DNA from 2 places in the Bacteroides sp. RTP21281st1_H5_RTP21281_210402 genome. Region 1 is predicted to be linked to the other one. Evidence: riboswitches for the same ligand, from Rfam matches in the RefSeq annotation. Region 1 holds a riboswitch; the other holds the start of a gene.
What was found. Region 1 has a riboswitch for thiamine pyrophosphate ahead of thiS (sulfur carrier protein ThiS). Riboswitches for the same ligand answer to the same signal wherever they lie in the genome.
Positions count from the first base shown of each region.

Region 2: another riboswitch for thiamine pyrophosphate. It lies ahead of AB5443_RS14260 (TonB-dependent receptor); the one in region 1 lies ahead of thiS (sulfur carrier protein ThiS).

Region 1 is NZ_JBCOWR010000004.1:299,949-308,214, reverse strand. Features, by position in the region: gene AB5443_RS08430 (glycine zipper family protein) at 1-304, opposite strand, end outside; gene AB5443_RS08425 (ATP-dependent helicase) at 330-2,705, opposite strand; gene AB5443_RS08420 (RHS repeat protein) at 2,852-4,591, shown strand; gene AB5443_RS08415 (superoxide dismutase) at 4,667-5,284, shown strand; TPP riboswitch at 5,417-5,510, shown strand; gene thiS (sulfur carrier protein ThiS) at 5,571-5,771, shown strand; gene AB5443_RS08405 (thiamine phosphate synthase) at 5,776-6,393, shown strand; gene AB5443_RS08400 (thiazole synthase) at 6,557-7,333, shown strand; gene thiC (phosphomethylpyrimidine synthase ThiC) at 7,368-8,266, shown strand, end outside.
Region 2 is NZ_JBCOWR010000009.1:51,248-59,513, forward strand. Features, by position in the region: gene AB5443_RS14260 (TonB-dependent receptor) at 1-2,024, opposite strand, end outside; TPP riboswitch at 2,025-2,121, opposite strand; gene AB5443_RS14265 (mechanosensitive ion channel family protein) at 2,252-3,157, shown strand; gene AB5443_RS14270 (hypothetical protein) at 3,276-3,515, opposite strand; gene AB5443_RS14275 (O-acetylhomoserine aminocarboxypropyltransferase/cysteine synthase family protein) at 3,590-4,876, opposite strand; gene AB5443_RS14280 (Lrp/AsnC family transcriptional regulator) at 5,055-5,525, shown strand; gene AB5443_RS14285 (IclR family transcriptional regulator) at 5,655-6,455, shown strand; gene AB5443_RS14290 (YVTN family beta-propeller repeat-containing protein) at 6,485-8,242, shown strand; gene AB5443_RS14295 (endoribonuclease L-PSP) at 8,254-8,266, shown strand, end outside.

The sequences.
Region 1 (8,266 bases):
GAACACGGACTTCACGCACTTCAGGAATGTAGGCATCTTCTTCAATCTGTTCCTGTCTCGGTGCCGTCAACGCATTTCCTATTGCCGCGCCGGCAATGGTTCCTACAATATTTCCGATAGCAGATCCGCGGTAACCACCTCGCCATCCACGATTATTATCTCCGATAAGTCCGCCTATCGAACTTCCCAGACTGCCACCGATAGAAGCACCTGCCACGATAGCTCCCGGATTCCCCATACGCCCCGACGCACATCCACTCAAAATCAAAGCGGAAAGCAAAAATACTGTTAGTTGTTTCTTCATGAACCTCTCTATTTAGTGTTACTTCTTATTCTACCACCTTAAAACGAGCGAAACGCAATAATAGTTGCTTGTCACCCGCATTTTTAAAATGAATGGTTGCTTTCGCATTGTCTCCCGTTCCTTCCACTTTTATCACTTCTCCGAGTCCGAAACGCTCATGTTCTATCATTTGCCCGGCTTGTACGCCTGCTACCGATGCCGAACCGGAAGATGCTGCCTGACTTCCCCCACTGCTGCCTATCGTACTCACCTTCCTCAAGTTTCTCGGTACACTGGGAGCTATAATCTGTGCCTTCGGCCGTTCACGCTGTTCAGACGAAGATGTACTTCCGAAAGGTGTACGCGATGGAGAAGCAGAACGGGTAAATCCGCCTTCTATCTCTCTGCGGAAACGTCCCGCACCTTCATCAACCGAACGGCTGACTCCCGATTCATGCGGCATCCGCAAGAAATTAATATCAATATCCCGCAAGAAACGGCTGGGACTTCCAAATTCCATCTTTCCGTAACGGAAACGGGTTTTGGCAAACGACAGATAACAATGTTCTTCGGCACGGGTAATGGCTACATAGAACAAACGCCGCTCTTCTTCCAATGCCCGGGGTGAATCGCCTACCATACCGCTAGGGAACAAGTTTTCTTCCAATCCGACCACAAACACGTTTTTAAATTCCAATCCCTTGGCGGAATGGACGGTCATCAACGTAATCTTCTCTCCATCATCCGCTTTGTCGGAGTCCTGGTCGGTAAGCAGGGCAATCTCCGAAAGGAAATCGGTAAGGGAAATATTCGGATTACCTTCTTCCTGCCGCAAAGCACAGAAGTCGTTCATACCATTCACCAGTTCTTCTATGTTTTCCTTGCGACTCAAATTCTCCGGAGAAGTGTCCTGACAAACATCATTGATAATGCCGGACTGCCGGATAATATCTGTTCCTATCTCGTAAGCGTTCTTATCCGCCTGGTCGGTAATAAAACCTTCTATCAGTTCACGGAAACCCTGAAGTTTGGTATGCGTCCCTTTGTTGATATTCAGTCCGTAGCTTAACGGTTCGCAGAGTGCTGCCCACAGGCTGACTCCATTATCGGTAGCTGCCGATATTATTTTGCCGACAGTCGTATCTCCGATACCACGGGCAGGATAATTGATGATACGCTTGAATGCTTCTTCATCATTCGGATTCACCACCAACCGGAAATAAGCGATGACGTCTTTTATCTCTTTTCGCTGATAGAAAGAGAGTCCGCCGTAAATCTTATAAGGCATTGTCCGTTTCCGAAGAGCTTCTTCAAAAATACGGCTTTGCGCATTCGTACGATACAGGATGGCAAAATCAGCATAGCCGTAGTCATGCTCCCGGCGCAATTCGGCTATCTTATTAGCCACAATATCACCTTCTTCCACATCACTGTATGCCTGAAATACGCCGATAGCTTCTCCTTTCTCCTTCTCGGAGAATACAGCTTTCCGTATCTGACGCTCATTCTTCTCAATCAGGCTGTTGGCAGCACAGACAATAGTCTGTGTGGAACGGTAATTCTGTTCCAATTTAAAGACTTTCGTGTCAGGATAGATTTTCGTAAAATAGAGAATATTGTCAATATCCGCTCCACGGAAAGAATAGATGCTTTGTGCGTCATCCCCTACGACACAGACACGCTGGTTCTCTTTAGTGAGTTGCAGGACAATGCTATGTTGGGCGTAATTGGTATCCTGATACTCGTCTACGAGCACATAACGGAACTGTTCCCGATAACGTGCGAGCACATCCGGAAAATCACGGAACAGAATGTAGGTATATACCAGCAGGTCGTCAAAATCCATAGCTCCCGCCTGGCGGCATCTTTCCCAATAACGGGTATAGATGTCACGAATAGCGGGCATTTTGGCTGCCATATCGCCTTCGTACGCTTCCTTATTGGCAGCATATCCCGTAGGAGTGACCAGATGATTCTTGGCATTGGAAATGCGGGATTGTACGATACCCGGTTTATAGGTCTTTTCGTCAAGCCCCATCTCTTTGATGATGGAACGGAGCAGGCTTTTACTGTCCGCCGTATCATAAATGGTAAACTGGGAGGTAAATCCGATATGTTGCGCTTCGGCACGAAGAATACGGGAGAATATGGAATGGAAAGTCCCCATCCACAAATAACGTGCCCGCTCCATACCTACCTGGCGGGCAATACGCTCTTTCATCTCACGGGCTGCCTTATTGGTAAAGGTCAGCGCGAGGATGTTCCACGGATTGTAACCGTTCTCCAGCAAATAGGCGATTTTATAAGTCAATACGCGCGTCTTCCCCGAACCCGCACCGGCTATCACCAGTGAAGGCCCGTCATTATAAGTCACTGCTGCACACTGACTCTCATTCAATTCCTCTATATAATTGGTACTCATAACAGCATTATAAAAACAATGAGGTTTTTTAACAAACCCTCGGCGTTCAATTTTGTTCTCAATACAAAAGTATAACATTCATTCGAGAATGAAGGTATTTTTATGATTTTTCATCACTAACTATTTTAACCTAACCCCCAAAAGCAATGAAAAGAGGTATATTTTTATCAATTATTTTAGGTTTGTGCCTGGTCGCCTGCATTCCACAGGCTATGGCACAGAAACAGAGCCGGTTGGAAAAACTGCTCAGGTATCTGAATGACAACGACGCTGACAAATGGCAGAAGAACCGCGAAAAGGTAGACGATGAAACGCAGGCATATTATGCCGAGGAACTGGCTTTACTAGATGTCCTCAACGACCTGTGGAACAAACAGAGCGAACAGGCCGCCACCGACTATTTCGGATGCTACGAGAAAGCCGCCAAAGCCTATTTTCCCAACATCTGCGACGAGGAGAAGATACAGCTTTCCAACGTGCAGGACAAGGCGGAGCAATCTATCGTCTATATTTTAGAGGCTTCGAAAGATCAGATTCCTTTCAGCCGGACACTGATGGACAGTATCCGTTCAAGCGGTTATCCCGCAGATTCCGCACTGATACAGAAGTTACGGGATATCCGCGAAATGTCACTACTGGAAGGTATGCTGAAAACACCTGCATCCGGCACTTATCAGACGTACATGACCGAGTATCCGAACGGAAAATTCATCTCCCAAGTCAATGCCGCCGAAAACAAACGGCTTTATCAGATTGTGAAGAGTAATCCGACACCGGAGAATTTCAAAGCTTTCTTTGATAATCCCGCCATGCAAAAATTCTTCACGGATAAGGATACCCGCCCGTTCCTGGGTGAAGTGCAAGCGTTATACGACAATTACCTGTTCCATAGCATTGACAGCTTACGGGAAGGGGGAAATGCAACGGCTATCCGGCAAATCATCGACGACTACAAGCGCACACCTTATCTGGATACCGCGGCGCGTACGCATCTGAATGATTTGGAATATCTTAGTGAGAAAGCGGATTTCGAGCTTTTAAAGCCGGCGATAGTCAGTTCTGAATCTTTGAGTCTGTTGCAGGAATTTCTTTGTACGCACAAATACAAGGAGTTTCGTGACCAGGCCAATGCGTTACGGACACCGTTTATCTTGCAAACAATCATCTCCACTCCCACTTCCGTGAAATATTATAATGCGGGACGACTGATAAAGTCTGCCGAAAACGACAGTACGGGGAATATCTCTACCACTTATTCATATGACGATAAGGGACAACTCATCTCCACGTTATCATTGACCATGAAAAACGGGCAGGCAAGCAATGAAATGCAGACAAACAGGCTGTACGACCCGCAAGGTCACTGCATCTTTGAAGTACAGACGAACCCGAAGACCAAGACGGACGTTTACCGGCGAACACGCCGTATCGGTGCCGATGGAAGCATCGAGAGCGATTCTCTAAGATATGCGGATGGCAGACTCATCATAAGTACTTATGATAAGCAGGGCTTATTGACCGAAGCCAAAGAGTATAATAAGAACGGAGAGCTCCAAGGCTACACCGCAAACAAATATGATGACAAAGGCAGATTGATTGCCTCACAACATCAGAACTTACTGTTCGCCAACTCGTCCGACCAGATTATTTCACAGAAAGATGCTTATGAATATGACAAATACGGTTACCTGACGCAGATTGTCTACCAGCGGATTATGGGCAACAACCAGAAAACGTCCGGCTGCCTGACTTGCTTGTACGATAAATACGGTAACCGGATTGATGGAAATTCTTACTATGAATATGACAATACGGGACAATGGATTTGCCGCACGAACCGGGACAACCCGAAAGAAGTGGAACGGATACAGTATATTTATAAATAAAACAAGATACTGTGAACATTTTGCGGAAGGCTTCTGTTATTATAGTATAACAAGCCAATTAAAACTTGTAACATTATGAATACTATATTAATGTCTTTAATTATGATGACCATGACTTACGAAATGCCTAAACTTCCTTACGCAAACAATGCGTTGGAACCTGTAATCAGTCAGCAAACGATAGATTTCCATTACGGAAAACATCTACAAACGTATGTAAATAATCTGAACAGCCTCGTACCGGGAACAGAATATGAAGGTAAAACGGTGGAAGAAATCGTTGCCGCAGCACCGGACGGAGCTATATTCAATAACGCCGGACAAGTATTGAACCACAATCTGTATTTCCTGCAATTTGCCCCGAAACCTGCGAAGAAGGAACCGGCAGGCAAACTGGGAGAAGCCATCAAACGTGACTTCGGCAGCTTTGAAAACTTCAAGAAAGAATTCAACGCAGCAGCAGTAGGATTGTTCGGTTCGGGATGGGCTTGGTTGTCCGTTGACAAAGACGGCAAACTGCACATCACTAAAGAAGGAAACGGAAGCAACCCTGTACGTGCCGGATTGAAACCGCTTCTCGGATTCGATGTGTGGGAACACTCCTATTATCTGGATTACCAAAACCGCCGTGCCGACCACGTAAACGCCCTGTGGAACATCATCGACTGGGATGTGGTTGAAAAAAGAATGTAACCGGACTTACTGACTAAACTATACTAATGAAAAGGTCGTTGTGAAAATCACAGCGGCCTTTTTTTACGACAATAATGAAAAAAAACTACTGATTTAGTGTTTTTCTGTTTCTTTTTCGCTTACTTTGCCCCCGTAAAGACAAAGGGGTGCCCCATGAGGGGCTGAGATTATACCCTAGGAACCTGATGCAGTTAGTACTGACGTAGGGATTGTGTTTCTTCTTATCGCCTTTCCATAAAAGCACGCTCTTTGTATTTACTTTCAACTTATTTATTCTGATAGGACAATGAAAGTACAAGTGAACAACAAAGAGGTGGAAATTATTCCTGACTCTACCCTTACACAACTGACAGCACAACTCGAACTTCCGGTTCAGGGTATCGCTATCGCCGTGAACAACAAAATGATTCCCCGCACTGAATGGGAGCGTTTCATGCTGCATGAGAATGACAGTCTGGTAATTATCAAGGCAGCTTGCGGAGGATAAAGTGATGGTCAGCCTACAATTTATCACGCATCAGACCGAACGGTATTCATACCTCGAATCGGCACGTATGGCACTCGAAGGCGGGTGCAAATGGATTCAACTACGCATGAAGGATGCTCCTCCCGAGGAAGTGGAATCGGTGGCGCTGCAACTGAAACCGCTTTGTAAAGAGTACGAAGCTATCCTCATCCTTGACGACCACGTCGAACTGGCCAAAAAGCTGGAAGTGGACGGTGTGCACCTGGGTAAAAAGGATATGCCTATCGACCAGGCACGGCAGACACTCGGAGAAGCCTTTATCATCGGCGGCACGGCAAACACATTTGAAGATGTCGTACAGCATTATCGCGCCGGAGCCGACTATCTCGGCATCGGGCCTTTCCGGTTCACCACTACCAAAAAGAATCTAAGCCCTATACTGGGCTTGGAAGGATATTCGTCCATCCTTTCCCAAATGAAGGAAGCGAATATCGGACTGCCCGTAGTGGCTATCGGTGGAATCACCAACGAGGATATTCCTGATATTCTCCGCACAGGAGTCAACGGGATTGCCATGTCCGGCACGATTCTCCGGGCGGAAAATCCGGTAGAGGAAACACGTAGAATCATTGAAAGTGATTAATAATTTGTCAGATGATAAATGAAAATTTAATTCAGACAGAAGAACAAAAGAACATAAAATAAAACAGTAGTTCAATAACAGCAAAATAACTATCTAAGCGCAGCTCTTTATGTTCTTTTGTTCTTCTGTCCAAAATTTGAATAATCAACTAAAATACATAGACATGGAAAAGTTAGTAATTGCGGGACGTGAGTTTGACTCACGCCTTTTCCTTGGAACAGGAAAATTCAATTCCAATGAAGTAATGGAACAGTCCATTCTGGCTTCAGGCACAGAAATGGTGACGGTTGCCATGAAACGTATCGACATGGACAATAAAGAGGACGACATGCTGAAACATATTATCCATCCGAATATCCAGTTATTGCCCAATACTTCCGGTGTACGTGATGCGGAAGAAGCTGTTTTTGCCGCACAGATGGCGCGTGAAGCGTTCGGTACGAACTGGCTGAAACTGGAAATTCATCCCGATCCCCGTTATCTGCTCCCCGACTCTATCGAAACACTGAAGGCTACGGAAGAGTTGGTAAAACTGGGCTTTATCGTATTGCCTTATTGCCAGGCAGACCCTGTACTTTGCAAACGGTTGGAAGAAGCCGGCGCGGCTACCGTTATGCCTCTCGGTGCTCCGATTGGCACGAATAAGGGATTGCAAACCAAAGAATTCCTACAAATTATTATCGAGCAGGCAGGTGTCCCCGTTGTTGTTGATGCCGGTATCGGCGCGCCAAGCCATGCTGCCGAAGCCATGGAACTGGGTGCTTCTGCCGTATTGGTAAATACGGCAATCGCCGTTGCCGGAAACCCGGTAGAGATGGCAAAGGCTTTCAAAGCTGCTACCGAAGCCGGACGGCGGGCTTACGAAGCGGGATTAGGACTGCAAGCGGACAATTTTATAGCTGAAGCAAGCTCACCTCTGACTGCTTTCCTGGATAAATAATATGAATGAGTAGCTGACTACTAAAAGAACAATTATGGAACAAAGAATAAAATTTCCCCGCTCCCAAAAAGTATATTTGCCCGGCAAACTTTATCCGGATATCCGTGTAGCCATGCGGAAAGTGGAGCAAGTGCCCAGCGTCAGTTTTGAAGGTGAAGAAAAGATTGCGACACCGAATCCCGAAGTATATATATATGATACCAGCGGCCCGTTCAGCGACACGGATATGAGTATCGACCTTAAAAAAGGGTTACCGCGAATGCGTGAAGAATGGATTGTAAGTCGCGGTGATGTGGAACAACTTCCCGAAATTACATCCGAATACGGACGCATGAGACGGGATGACAAGAGTCTCGACCACCTGCGTTTTGAACATATCGCCCTGCCTTATCGTGCAAAAAAAGGGGAAGCTATCACCCAAATGGCATATGCCAAAAGAGGAATCATCACTCCCGAGATGGAGTATGTGGCTATCCGTGAGAATATGAACTGTGAGGAATTGGGAATAAAAAGCCATATCACTCCCGAGTTTGTCCGCAAGGAGATTGCGGAAGGACGTGCCGTACTGCCTGCCAATATCAATCACCCGGAAGCTGAACCGATGATTATCGGACGCAACTTTCTAGTGAAAATCAATACGAATATCGGAAACTCCGCTACTACTTCGAGCATTGACGAAGAAGTGGAAAAAGCATTGTGGAGTTGCAAATGGGGCGGTGATACGTTGATGGATCTCTCTACGGGAGAAAATATCCATGAAACACGCGAGTGGATTATCCGCAATTGCCCCGTTCCGGTCGGCACGGTTCCTATCTATCAGGCGCTCGAAAAAGTAAACGGCGTGGTGGAAGACCTGACATGGGAAATCTACCGGGACACTTTGATTGAACAATGCGAGCAGGGAGTGGATTACTTTACGATTCATGCGGGTAT
Region 2 (8,266 bases), on a different contig from region 1:
TTTGTACCGAAGTTGTCGAGATACTGGCGGCTGACATACTGTGACTGGAAAGAAATTTCCAACCCGTTGCTGCCGAGAGTAATCAAACTGTTTCCAATAAAAGAAGGGGAGAAAGCGATAGGACTATTGCCACCTTCAATCGCTGTTTGTGTCCATAAATCATCGGTTACTCCATTCACCAAACTTTGGTCATACACATAACCCACATAGTTCTTGATACGGTTTTTGCTCCATGTTCCGTTGATATCCCAACGCAGCCAGTCATTGAACTTAGCGCCCAATGCCAGTTCGATTCCCATGCGGTAGCTGTTTTTTACGTTTTCTGCCATGGCTTCACCTATATCATTGGTCTTTCCGTTCAATACTAATTGGTCGGTATAATCCATATAATACAAGTTGACACCTGCCGTAAACCATTCGTTGCGATAGGTGTATCCTAGTTCATAGTCCAGTAATTTTTCCGCTGTGGGATGTTCTTCAAACATACCATCCGTGTAGTTGTTGCGGGTAGGCTCTTTCTGTGCTACCGAAAAGGATGCATAGGCGCTATGATTCGGATTGATTTGCCAGAAAAGTCCGGCTTTGGGATTGAAGAAGCTGAAATTCTCTCTCACGTCTAATCGCTGTAGGTGCGGGGGAGTGGCAGTGAAATCCCATTTGTCGTTATCTCCGTCAATCGTGTAGTGAATATAGCGATATTGAAGGTCGGCGTAAGCACTTAATTCGCCGGTCAACTGATAATTAGCTTTCAAATAGACATTACCGTCTGTTTTTCCACCGTTGTTGCGATAATATTCATGGTCAGGGGCAAGCTGTTCGGTGTAGTTTTTCACCCACAGTACTTTTCCATAATGGTCGTTGCTGTATCGGTTCAAAGCACCGCCGAAAGAAGCGTTTAGTTTCTCGTTCTGATAATTCAATGAGAAGATACCGCCACCGAAGTCACTATCCACTAACTTTTGACGGACAAGATTTGTTTTCTCCTGCGGCTCGCTATTGCCTGGTAGATAGAAAGGCTTCAATCCGTATTCTTCCAGGCTGCGTCCGTTCTTATACTCCTGATAATAACCGAAACCATTGGTATAATGAAAAGCGATATTCAAATTCCATGCCGGAGAGAAAATATGATTGAACAGGAGTTGATAATGAGTTTGACGGTAATTATCCATTTGGTCGTCATAGAAACCGATGGGATTTCCTTTTCCTTTGTTATCGTCGAGAATCACTCCATTCGGATTGTATGTCCGGTCATTTTCCAACTGTTCTTTACTGATACCATCCCAAGCATGATAAGTTTTTTCCTTTCCGCCGAAGGTGATAAACTTAATCGTCGTGTTTTCACCGAAATATCCGCCTTGTACAAAATATGATTTCAAATCAGATGATGCACGGTCACGATAGCCGTCACTCTGAATATTTGAAAGGCGTGCATCGAACGCCCAGTATTTATTAATCAGTCCTGTTCCTACCTTTACCGTTTCCTTATGCGTATTGAATGAACCGTAAGAACCGGAAACTTCCGCGTAAGGTTTGGAAGAAATACTCTGTGTACGCATATTGATACTGGCACCGAATGCTCCCGAACCATTGGTGGACGTTCCGGCACCACGCTGAATCTGCATATCTTCCAGAGAAGAAGCGAAGTCGGGAGTATTCACCCAAAAGATGGCGTGGCTTTCGGAATCGTTCATCGGAATACCGTTGGCGGTGACATTGATGCGGGTAGCATCTGTACCACGTACACGGATGGCGGTATATCCTACGCCTGTTCCTGCATCCGAAGTAGTCAGTACGGATGGAGTGGTAGATAAAAGGAACGGAATATCCTGTCCGAAGTTCTGTTTACTAATCTGTTCTTTTTTAACGTTGGTAAATGCCACCGGAGTTTTTGCCGTGGCACGGGTGGATACTACCTGCACCTCTTGCAGGTTTACAACTTTCATACTGTCCTTTGCACTCGTCTGCGCATGGACAGTAACGCCTGCGCCCAATAAGGCGACGGCCATCAATCCAATTTTTTTCATCTTGCTTATTAATTAGTTCTCTACGCCGGCATTACCCGGTTCAGATTCTATGGGTATGTTCTCAGCCCGTCATGTTAAGGCACCCCTACCAGTGAATCGGTTGCAAAAATACGGCTTTTGCAGGAGTAAAACAAAAAAAACTTTTAGATTTGCTAAAAACAATATAACTTTGTAATTTGTTGAAATAGAGAAACAACGATTTATTCATTTTAATACATTTCTAAATTATGCTACTATTACTTCAGGCAACACAGGCGGCGGATTCCGTGCAAGTGGCCGCAGATAAATTGATGGAACAAGCCATAGCCAATGCTGAAGGCTTGGACAAACTTTCGTTAATAACCCAACAATTAGTCGACTTCGGTATCCGTGCCGGAGAACGTATCTTGATAGCGGTAATCGTCTTTATCGTAGGACGTTTCCTTATTTCAATGCTTAACAAATTTATCAGACGTCTTCTGGACAGGCGGAAAGTCGATATAAGTATTAAGACCTTTGTCAAAAGTCTTGTAAATATAACATTGACTATTCTGTTAATCATTTCAGTAGTCGGTGCGCTGGGTGTCGAAACTACTTCCTTCGCGGCTCTGTTGGCATCTGCCGGTGTGGCTGTCGGTATGGCGCTGTCCGGTAACTTGCAGAATTTTGCCGGTGGACTGATCGTGCTGCTGTTCAAACCTTACAAAGTTGGTGACTGGATTGAAAGCCAGGGCGTTTCGGGGACAGTGAAGGAAATTCAGATCTTCCATACTATCCTGGCTACGGGAGACAATAAGGTGATTTATATTCCAAATGGCGCAATGAGCAGCGGAGTAGTGACCAACTATAACACGCAGACTACCCGTCGTGTGGAATGGATTGTCGGTATCGACTACGGGGAAGATTATAATAAGGTGCAGCAAATTGTCCGTGACATACTGGCTGCCGATTCACGTATCCTGAACGATCCCGCTCCGTTTATCGCCCTTCATGCGTTGGATGCCAGCAGTGTGAATGTCATAGCCCGTGTATGGGTGAACAGTGGCGACTATTGGGGAGTATATTTTGATATTAACAAGGCTATCTACGAAACCTTTAATGAAAAAGGAATCAATTTCCCGTTCCCGCAGCTTACCGTACATCAAGGGAACTGATTATTGTAAAATATATAATAAAATAGTCTATAATAAAAAGGAGAGAGCTTCATTGAAAATGGGGCTCTTTCCTTATTTATTATAGAAAACTTGTCTGGTGTGATGAATGAAATTTCTCTTATTTGATGCCGAAGTCTTCGACCAGTTCGTATCTATCCTCTTTGATTCCCAGTACGTGGTTAATTTTCCTTCTCTTCTCAAGGTCTTTAAAGTAGTCTTCTACAACCTGATAGAGGTCGAAATTGGTAGTAGAACCTGCGGCTAAATCGAGTGACTCCACCATCTTTTCCACGGCCTGATGGATTTTCTCTGCGTCTATCAGATGCAGTTCGTTGCTGTGTATTAAATATTTTTCCATAACTGCAATGTTTTAATGTTATATTGTTATAACGTTCCACAGTGACGGAAAGTTCATACATAAACCGCTGTGTCTTAGATTTTGGCAAGTGCCTGTTCCAGGTCGGCAATCAAATCATCAATATGCTCCGTTCCGATGGACAGGCGGACTGTGCCCGGATAGATTTCCTGTTCGACAAGTTCCTGTGCGTTAAGTTGTGAGTGGGTAGTGCTTGCAGGATGAATTACGAGCGATTTTACATCGGCAACATTGGCAAGCAGTGAGAATATCTCTAGACTGTCGATAAAACGATGTGCCTCTTCCTGTCCGCCTTTTACTTCGAAAGTAAAGATGGAGCTTGCGCCATTCGGGAAATAACGCTGATACAAGGCATGGTCGGGGTGACTGGGCAATGACGGATGATTCACTTTCTTCACCTTCGGATGATTGTTTAAGAAATTCACAACTTTCAATGCGTTTTCCACATGGCGTTCTACACGTAATGAAAGAGTTTCAAGTCCTTGCAACAGGATGAAAGCGTTGAACGGACTGATAGTTGCTCCGGTATCACGCAACAGAATAGCACGGATACGGATAGCGTAAGCGGCTGTACCGGCAGCGTCTACAAAACGTACTCCATGATAGGAAGGGTCTGGTTCGGTAAGTTGTGGAAACTTGCCGGAAGCTACCCAGTCGAACTTGCCGGAATCAACAATCACTCCACCCAGTGACGACCCGTGCCCACCAATGAATTTAGTTGCTGAATGTACCACGATATCTGCTCCATGTTCAATGGGACGGATTAAATAAGGAGTACCGAATGTATTGTCGATAATCAAAGGAATCTTGTGACGGTGGGCAATTTCGGCTACGGCTTCTATATCTATGATATTGGAATTCGGATTACCCAGTGTCTCAATAAATACCGCTTTTGTATTCTCCTGAATCGCTTTCTCGAAGTTGGATAAATCGCTTGGGTCAACGAAAGTAGTTGTGATACCATAACTGGGCAGCGTATGTGCCAGCAGATTATAACTTCCGCCATAGATGGTTTTGGCTGCTACGATATGGTCGCCTGCACGGGTGATATTCTCGAAAGCATAAGTGATGGCGGCAGCACCCGAAGCAACTGCCAGTCCGGCTACTCCACCTTCAAGGGCGGCTACGCGTTGTTCAAAAACTCCCTGTGTAGAGTTAGTCAGACGACCGTAGATATTTCCAGGGTCTTGCAGGCCGAAACGTGCGGCAGCGTGAGCTGAATTGTGGAATACATAAGAAGTAGTCTGATAGATAGGTACTGCACGGGCATCTGTTGCCGGGTCTGCCTGTTCTTGTCCTACATGTACTTGTAAAGTCTCGAAGTGTAAATTCTTTGTTGCCATAATCGTATGTTTTTTGAGGTTTAATATTCTTTCTTTATTTTCTTGCAAAGTTAGAGTGTGTGGAGTTATCGAACAATATATGATGAAAATATAGAAAATAATGCTATTTTTGTGCTTCTATATAGAATGGATGATTTGCTTCATTCTTTAAATTCACCTTTTAGAAGAATATTATTCTATGAGTACATTAGAGAAACTGGATAAAGTGGATTTGCAAATACTCCGTACTTTGCAAGAGAATGCCCGCCTGACTACCAAAGAGCTGGCTGCGCGGGTGAGTTTGTCATCAACCCCTGTATTCGAACGGCTCAAACGGCTTGAGAGTGGCGGTTATATAAAGAAGTATATCGCCGTACTCGATGCGGAAAAACTGAATCAGGGATTTGTGGTGTTTTGTAGTGTGAAGCTCAGACGGCTGAATCGGGATATTGCTGCTGAATTTACCCGAATCATACAGGATATTCCTGAAGTGACCGAATGCTATAACATATCGGGCAGCTATGATTACCTGCTGAAAATTCATGCTCCTAATATGAAATATTATCAGGAGTTTATTCTGAATGTGTTAGGCACGATTGATAGTTTGGGGTCGTTGGAAAGTACCTTTGTGATGGCCGAAGTGAAGCATCAATATGGGATACATATTTAGTCTCTTAAATATGTTATGCAGCATACTTAACTTCTTTTTGCACATCTGTAGTTCCATTTAAGAGCAACATCCCTATTTTTAATCAAAAGCTGGAATGATATTTCAAATGTGGAAAACATGTTGCCAAATATGGAAAATACAGAGCAAAGTCTGGAAAAAGCAGACGATAATTATAAAGTGCCTAATTTGGAAAAAGGCATTGCAGTGATTGAATATCTTTCTTCACGGTCGGAAGGGGAGACATTGCAGGAAATCAAGCAGGCGCTTGATATATCGCAGACTACCGCCTACCGCATCCTGAATACATTGGTACGTCTGGATTATCTTTCTTTTAGTGAAGATACCAAGCGTTATAAGTTAACCCGGAAATTACTGACATTGGGTTTCCGTGCGCTGAATGAACACAATCTGTTGGAAACAGTCCTGCCGCATCTGCGTGATTTGAGGGACAGGGCGAAAGAGACAGCCTGTTTCGGTGTATTGGGAGACGAAAAAGGCATTTTTATCGAACAGGCACGGGGACATCATGCGTTCTGCTTTGTATTGTCGCCGGGCAAACCTTTTGAGTTGCACTGCTCCGCACCGGGAAAAGCCATTATGGCTTATTTGCCTGTAACCGTCCGCAACCGTTATCTTTCCTATATGACTTTCCCCCGTTATAATTCCCGTACGATTACTTCACGGGAAGCTTACTTAGAAGAACTGGAAAAAGTTTATCAGCAGGGATATGCTTTGGATAACGAAGAGGAATTGAGCGGAGTGATTTGCGTGGGTGCACCTGTCCTGAATTATACGGGATACCCCTGTGGCTCTATTTGGATTTCAGGCCCCAAAGACCGTCTGACGGAAGAACAGTTGCGAAGCACCGTGCAGACTGTCAAGGAGATAGCCGGGCAGATTTCTGCCGAACTGGGATACAGGAGAATTTAAAAGATAACGTCCTAAAAACACAAGATACTATGATAAGGAGCTTTTTACTAATTTGCTTGCTCGGCTGCGGCATATCCCTCGCAACGGCCGGAAATCCGCCTTACTTTACCACGGGCACTGCCGTCAATGGAAAAGGAGAACTATTGATGACTCAAAAGGGAACGAAACGGCTGGATGTTTTTGCCGCTGACGGGAAAACTCTGCTCCGTTCCTATCCGTTCAAAGAAACTCCTACAGGACTTTTGCTTGATGGGGATATGGCATATGTGACCACTTTCGAGAAAACCGGACGGTTGGAAGTGCTGTCATTGAAGTCGGGACAAGTGGAAGCGGTGATTCCTACCGGTTCGGGAGCTTGCTATCCTGTATTTGATGCGGACAAGAAACATATATATGTATGTAGCCAATTTGCCAATACCATAAGTGAGATCGATATTGCGTCACGTAAAGTGGTGCGAAGCGTGAAAGTCTTGCGTGAACCCCTGTCTGCCATATTCAGTAAAGACGGACGATATATGTTTGTTGCAAATTTCTTGCCTGCGCAGCGGGCAGACCTGAATGTAGTGGCAGCCTGTGTCTCGGTTATTGATATGAAGAGCTTTACCAAAGTAAAGGACATCCAACTGGCAAATGGCAGTAACGCTTTGAAGAATATATGCATTACCCCCGATGGCAAGTATATTTATGTATCTCATAATTTAGGCCGTTTTATGGTGCCTACTTCGCAATTACAGCAGGGCTGGATGAATACAAGTGCCTTTAGTATTATCAATGTAGAAAAGCAGGAATTTGAAGGAGCTGTATTGGTGGACGAGCCCGACCGCGGGGCTGCCGGTATATGGGGAATTGCCTGCGATGAGAAATATATCTACGCAACCCATAGCGGAACACACGAAGTCAGTGTCATCGACCATTCCCGGATGCTGAATAAATTTAGGAGTTATGAGGATAAAAGTCGTTTGGACTACGACTTGACCTTTCTCTATGGACTACGCAAAAGGATTCCTTTGCAGGGCAACGGGCCGCGCAATCTCCTGATTTCAGGTAATAAACTGATTATTCCCACCTACTTTGCCGATATATTGAATATAGTAGATGTGAATACGCTGTCGGTAACTGCCGTTAACATGAATATGGGACGTACCGAGACAAAAGAGCAGAAAGGGGAGAAATACTTTAATGATGCCGGACATTGCTATCAAGGATGGCAAAGCTGTAACGGATGTCACCCCGGAGATGGTCGTACGGACGGTATGAACTGGGACTTGATGAATGACGGGGTAGGTAATCCCAAGAATTGTAAGAGCATGCTTTATAGTCATGTGACACCACCCAATATGATTTCGGGTATTCGTGCCAAAGCCGAAATTGCTGTGCGGGCAGGTTTCCGCTATATCCAGTTCTATGAACCCGAAGAAGAAATGGCCGAATGTGTAGATGCTTATATGAAGTCTTTGCGTCCGGTTCCCAGTCCGTATCTGATAAACGGAGAGTTGTCGGAGAAAGCCAAGGCGGGAAGGAAAGTCTTTGATAAGTTGAAGTGTGGCGAATGTCATAGCGGGCCTTTCTATACAGATATGAAAATGCACCGCATTGGTGAGGATATAGAATTTGAGAAAGGATGGGATACACCTACATTAGTGGAATGTTGGCGTACTGCCCCTTATTTGTTTGACGGGCGCGCTGCTACCATGCAGGAAGTATTTGAAGTCCACAAACATGGAGTTGACAAGAAGGTTTCAAAGAAAGAGATAGAAGAGTTGACCGAATATGTAAATTCCCTGTAAGAAGAAGGCTTATGAATTATTGCG